2 regions of the Streptomyces albidicamelliae genome follow, and region 2 is predicted to be linked to the other one. Evidence: riboswitches for the same ligand, from Rfam matches in the RefSeq annotation. Region 2 holds a riboswitch; the other holds the start of a gene.
What was found. A riboswitch is a leader RNA that binds a small molecule or an ion and turns the genes downstream of it on or off. The one in region 2 is predicted to bind S-adenosylmethionine.
Positions count from the first base shown of each region.

Region 1: another riboswitch for S-adenosylmethionine. It lies ahead of thrC (threonine synthase); the one in region 2 lies ahead of N8I86_RS04995 (amino acid ABC transporter permease).

Region 1 covers NZ_CP106795.1:4,642,412-4,645,609, reverse strand. The annotation lists gene N8I86_RS21410 (MoaD/ThiS family protein) at 182-460, opposite strand; gene thrC (threonine synthase) at 457-1,740, opposite strand; SAM riboswitch class I at 1,758-1,914, opposite strand; gene N8I86_RS21400 (glucosyl-3-phosphoglycerate synthase) at 2,044-2,988, shown strand; gene N8I86_RS21395 (alpha,alpha-trehalose-phosphate synthase (UDP-forming)) at 3,093-3,198, shown strand, end outside.
Region 2 covers NZ_CP106795.1:1,037,058-1,040,255, reverse strand. The annotation lists gene N8I86_RS38970 (putative leader peptide) at 282-392, shown strand; gene N8I86_RS05000 (glutathione S-transferase C-terminal domain-containing protein) at 521-1,384, shown strand; SAM riboswitch class IV at 1,450-1,558, shown strand; gene N8I86_RS04995 (amino acid ABC transporter permease) at 1,879-2,859, shown strand; gene N8I86_RS04990 (amino acid ABC transporter ATP-binding protein) at 2,856-3,198, shown strand, end outside.

The sequences.
Region 1 (3,198 bases), 3.6 Mb from region 2:
GCTACTTCTTGTCGGGCCTGCGGCATGAATGCAGGGCCCGTGACCCGAAGGCCACGGCCGTGTTCCCCAACTCTACCGCGCTCAATCACGCAGAATTGCCCCCTCCGCTTCTCTCACGGAGGGGGCAATCCGATGAACCATGCGTAACCGCTGTTACCGAAGGTAATGATCGGTCATCCGGTCAGCAGCCGCCGGCCACCGCGGGAATGATCGAAACACCCGCGCCGTCGGGCGTGGCCGTCTGCAGGCCCTGCTCGAAACGCACGTCGTCGTCGTTGACGTAGACGTTCACGAAACGGCGCAGCTTGCCCTGGTCGTCCAGCACCCGGGCGGCGATCCCGGTGTGGTTCTTCTCCAGGCTCTCGATGACCTCGGCGAGGTTCGCGCCCTCGGCGCTGACCTCGGCCTGGCCGCCGGTGTAGGTGCGCAGGATGGTCGGGATGCGAACGGTCACGCTCATGCGAGGCCAGCCTCTCGGAAGGAGTCCAGGGTCGGGCGGATGGTGGCGGTCAGGCCGGTGCCGGCCACCGCGTCGAGGGTCTTCAGGCCGTCGCCGGTGTTGAGGACGACCGTCGTCTTGGCCGGGTCCAGCACGCCGTCCTTGAGCAGCTTCCGGGTGACGCCGACGGTCACGCCGCCCGCCGTCTCCGCGAAGATGCCCTCGGTGCGCGCCAGCAGCTTGATGGCGTCGACGACCTCGGCGTCCGTCACGTCCTCCACGGCGCCGCCGGTGCGGCGCGCGATGTCGAGGACGTAGGGGCCGTCGGCCGGGTTGCCGATGGCCAGCGACTTGGCGATGGTGTTCGGCTTCTGCGGGCGGACCACGTCGTGGCCGGCCTTGAAGGCGGTGGACACCGGCGAGCAGCCCTCGGCCTGCGCGCCGAAGATCTTGTACGGCCGGTCCTCGACCAGACCGAGCTTGATCAGCTCCTGGAGACCCTTGTCGATCTTCGTGAGCTGGGAGCCCGACGCGATCGGGACCACGATCTGGTCCGGGAGGCGCCAGCCGAGCTGCTCGCAGATCTCGTAGGCGAGGGTCTTGGAGCCCTCCGCGTAGTACGGCCGCAGGTTGACGTTGACGAAGCCCCAGCCCTCGCCGGCCGGGTCGCCGATCAGCTCGGAGCAGAAGCGGTTCACGTCGTCGTAGTTGCCCTCGATGCCGACGAGCTCACCGCCGTACACCGCGGCCATGACGATCTTGCCCTGCTCCAGGTCGTGCGGGATGAACACGCAGGAGCGGAAGCCGGCCCGGGCGGCGGCGGCGCCGACGGCACCGGCCAGGTTGCCCGTGGAGGAGCAGGAGAGCGTGGTGAAGCCGAACGCGCGGGCGGCCTCCAGGGCCTGGGCGACGACCCGGTCCTTGAAGGAGTGCGTCGGGTTGCCGGAGTCGTCCTTCACGAACAGGCCGCCGGTGACGCCGAGCTCGCGGGCGAGGTTGTCGGCCTTGACGAGCTTCGTCCAGCCCGGGTTGAGATTGGGCTTGTCGGCCACGTCGGCGGGGACGGGCAGCAGCGGCGCGTACCGCCAGATGTTCGCGGGACCGGCCTCGATGCGCCGGCGTAGTTCCTCGGTGTCGTACGCGGAGAAGTCGTAGGCGATCTCCAGCGGCCCGAAACACTCCTCGCAGGCGAAGACCGGTCCGAGGGGTACCCGGTGTCCGCATTCGCGACAGCTCAGGGCAGCGGCGGGACCGAGGTCGACGGCGGGATCACTGGTGCTTGCGACAGTCTGCACAGCCATGGAGGCGAGGCCCTTTCTCCTCATCTTCCTCACGACGCACTTCGCCGTGAGACGGATTTGGCACCTTCCCTAGCCGGGAGCCTCGCGGAGACGATCAGAACTGATCTACGAGTACCGACTGGAGGGTTGCCGGGGCTTCATCGGGCCGTTTCCCTCTGCCCCTCTGGATGAGCGGTATGTGGTTGTCGACGCCGGTGACCTCCGACATGCGATGGTCATCGGCGTTGTTCAAGACTGTAACCGAAGGCCAGGACAGTTGAGATAGTCGTCCGAACCGCGAGACAACGTGAGGAGCAGCAGACCGTGCTGGAAGAAGTCGAGCGCTGGCTGGCCACCCGCTCCTGGTCCGTGACCGATCGCCCGCTCCACCGGATCCTGGCCGCCAAGCAGCGGACGGGTCAGACGGTCAGCGTCGTGCTGCCCGCACTCGACGAGGAGGCGACGGTCGGCGACATCGTCGCGGTGATCCGCCACGACCTCGTCGAGCAGGTACCGCTGGTCGACGAGATCGTCGTGGTCGACTCCGGCTCCACCGACCGCACCTCCGAGGTCGCCGCCGCCGCGGGCGCCCGGGTCGTCCACCGCGACGACATCCTGCCCCGCCTCCCGGCCGTCCCCGGCAAGGGCGAGGTGCTGTGGCGCTCGCTCCTGGTGACCGGCGGGGACATCGTCTGCTTCATCGACGCGGACCTGCGCGAGTTCTCCTCCGACTTCGTCTCCGGGATCGTCGGCCCGCTGCTCACCGACCCCGGGGTCGACCTCGTCAAGGGCATGTACGACCGCCCGCTCGGCGGCGCGGCCGGGCAGGGCGGCCGGGTCACCGAGCTGATGGCCCGCCCGCTGCTGAACATGCACTGGCCGCAGCTCGCGGGTTTCGTGCAGCCGCTGGGCGGCGAGTACGCGGCCCGCCGCTCGCTGCTGGAGCGGCTGCCGTTCCCCGTCGGCTACGGCGTGGAGCTGGGGATGCTGGTGGACGCCCTGCACCTGGTGGGACTCGACGCGCTGGCCCAGGTGGACGTCGGGGTGCGCAAGCACCGCCACCAGGACGGCCAGGCGCTGGGCCGCATGGCCGCCGCCATCTACCGCACCGCCCAGCTGCGGCTGGCCCGGGGACACCTGGTGCGGCCGTCCCTGACCCAGTTCGAGCGGGGCGAGGACGGTTTCCGGCCGCGCACCTATTCGGTGGACACCGAGGAACGGCCCCCCATGGTGGAGGTCGCGGAATACGCGGCACGCCGGGTGGCCTGAGCGGGGCCGGCCGTGCGGGCACGCCGGAAGAACGGCTGTATACAGCCCCCTTCCGGGGCGGAGCGTACGTTTGAGCGTTTCCGGGCCGGGCTAGGTTGAGGCGTATGGCTTCCACGCACGGCGCTGAGGTGCTGGTCGCGTCCAATCGCGGCCCGGTTTCGTACACGGTGGACGACGACTCGGGCGGCGCGCTGCGCGCCCGGCGCGGCG
Region 2 (3,198 bases):
GGATCGTCGCAGGATCCAGGCCCGGACTCCTGTACAAGGCCGAGGACGCCGGACACCGACCCCGAGGAACGACTTGTCGCACGCAGCTCGTCGGCGCGTCATCCACGCCGACTCGCCACCGTCGCCGCGCCGCGACGGTTGCAGTGGGAAACGTGTGGTGACCGTGTCGAGGCCGGCCGCCGTCCCATCGGGGTGTCCGCGATGCGGGACGGCCCTCTTGACGCCGATGTCGGTCGGATCGACACTCACTGAGGGAATCCTAGTGAATAGGTAGGGAAATTATGAGGCGCTTGGAGCCGGTCACCGTCCGAGTGGGCCGTTCGCCTCTTCTGACCTCCCGCCGTCACATCGATCTGCTGCGTGTCTGCAGCGCTGTCAACCCCCAGGGCTGAGCCGCGCCCATCCCGCACCGGAGACGCCCTCGGCCGTCGTGCCGTCCGGTGCGTACGGGAGAGCTCCGCTCCCTCACCCGACGTCGCTTCCGCCGCGCGTACGTCCGCGCCCGCTCCCGGGGAGAGTCATGACTGTCACACCGCTGGCCGCCCACGCCGCCGACCGACCCGCGCCCGCCTTCCGGGGCCGGATCGGCCGGGACGCGCGCAGCGGCCACTACGCCGTTCCGGGCCGCTACCGCCTCCATCTGTCGACCGCCTGTCCCGGCGGCCTGCGCATCGCCGTCGCCCACAGCCTGCTCGGCCTGGACACCGTCTGTCCGGCGACCCACCTGCCCGCGGTCCCCGACTGCCCCGAGGGCGGCCACTCCGTCCTGCGTCCGTTGTACGAGGCCAGCGCCCACCGGTACCCCGGTCCGGCCATCGCGCCGGTGCTCAGCGACGACTGGTCCGGGCGGATCGTCAGCACCCACGCCCCGGACATCATGCGCGACCTCGACCGCCGGTTTGGCGGCGACCGCCCCTCGCTCTACCCGTGCGGCGCGGAGTCGGAGGTCGAGGCCGTCGAGCGGATGTGCGCTCAGGGCATCGAACAGGCCGCGCAGCGCGCCGGATCGGCCGGTGGCGCGCCGGTGGAACGTGACAGGGCACTTGGCATGCTGCTCGAAACGATGGGCGCCCTGGAACGCCGGCTCGAAGGACGCACATACCTGATCCGCGGCGAGATCACCGCCGCCGACGTCGAGTTGTGGGTCGCCCTGGTCCAGCTCGACACCGTCCACCGCAACCACCTCGACGCCTCCGCCGTCCAGCGCATCGCCGGCCACCCGGCCCTGTGGGCCTACGCCCGCCGGCTCGCCGCCCCCCCGGCGTTCGGCGGCCACCTCGACCTCGACGGCATCGAGCGCCGTCACCACGCCCGCTGCCAGGGCCTGGAGGCCGCCGGAGCAGCCGTCCAGATCCTGGACTGGGCAACACACGCGGCCCGTTAGCCGTTCCACCTGGTGGACCGGCGTTGACATTCGTTCGGGCAGTTGTCTTAACTACGGCCAAGAACGGTCATGAGTGTCAGCGACAAGCCCTGGCTTGCTGACCGGCAACCCTCGCGCCGCGGTGGGGTGCCCCAGGTGACGACCGGACCGAAGACGTTTCGGTAAGCGCGAGGCCCACCGGGCCGGAACAGTGATGGTGACGCCATGTACGCAGCTCCCAGGACGGCCACGCGCCGCTCCCAGGACTGCGTACAGCCGTACCCGAACCTCCTCGTCGCCGATCGCGCCGTCGATCTGCTTCGCGTGAACAGCGCACTGTGTACCGCACCGGGCTGTGCCCGCTGTCGGGGCTGACACCTCCCCACAGCCCCCGCACTCCCTGACGAACACCGCCCCCGCGGTGTGCCGTTGTCCTCCCCACCCCGGTACCTCGCCGTCGTGTGCGCCCCCGCATGCCGCGCTTCCGGGGCGTACGCACCCAGCCGGAGCCCACCATGAGTGAACCCCCTGGCGCCACCGTCGCCCTCCCCGAGGCGCCGACCGCCGACCATCCATCGAAAGCCCTCACCGCCCAGCGAGTTCTGCCGCTCCGGCGCCCCGGACGCTGGATCGCCACCGCGGTAGTGCTCGTCCTGGTCGCCCAGTTCGTGCACGGACTGGTCTCCAACCCCTTCTACCAGTGGGACCGCTGGGGCTACTGGTTCCTGCGCCCCACCATCCTCGACGGCCTGCTCATCACCCTCGAAGTCACCGCCTACAGCGCGGTGCTCGGCCTGATCGGCGGCATTGTGCTCGCCCTGGCCCGGCTGTCGAGGAGCCCCGTGCTGCGCGCGGTCAGCTGGACCTACGTCTGGGCGCTGCGCTCCATCCCGCTCATCGTGGTACTGATCTTCCTCTACAACTTCAGTGCCCTGTACAAGACGTTGAGCGTCGGCATTCCCTTCGGCCCGGCCTTCTTCTCCTTCGACGAGTCGAAGCTCGCCACCGACATGGTCGTCGCCGTGATCGGCCTCAGCCTCAACGAGGCCGCCTACGCGGCCGAGGTCGTACGCGGCGGCATCCTCTCCGTCGACCAGGGCCAGCACGAGGCGGCCGCGGCACTCGGTCTGCCGAAGGGATACCAGTTCCGCAGAATCGTCTTTCCGCAGGCGCTGCGCTCGATCATCCCGAACTACGTCAACCAGCTCATCGGCCTGATCAAGGGCACCTCGCTGGTCTTCTACGTCTCCCTGCTCGACCTGTTCGGCTCCGCGCAGACCATGGGCTCCACCTATCCCGGCGACATCGTGCCGCTGCTGCTGGTCGTCACCGTCTGGTACCTGATCCTGACCAGCGTCGTCTCCGTCATCCAGTTCTACGTCGAGCGGCACTACGCCCGCGGTGCCACCCGCGGCCTGCCGCCGACACCGCTGCAGAAGCTCCGCACCGGGCTCACCGACCTGCGGGCCCGCATCCGCCGGGAGGCCGCCGTATGACCGCCAAGACGCTCGGAGCCCTGGCGGACGTCGCGGCCGCCACCGTCGAGGTCCACGACGTGCACAAGTGGTACGGCACCCACCGGGTACTGGACGGCGTCGACCTGACCGTCCGCCCCGGCGAGGTAACCGTCATCCTCGGCCCGTCCGGCTCCGGCAAGTCCACCCTGCTGCGGGTCATCAACCACCTGGAGAAGCCCGAGATCGGCTACGTCAGCGTCAACGGCGAGCCGATCGGCGTGAAGCGGCAGGGCGAGAGGCTGAAGGAGCTGAGCGAGCGCGCCATCCTCACCCAGCGCGGACGGATCGGCTTCGTCTTCCAGAACTTCAACCTGTTCC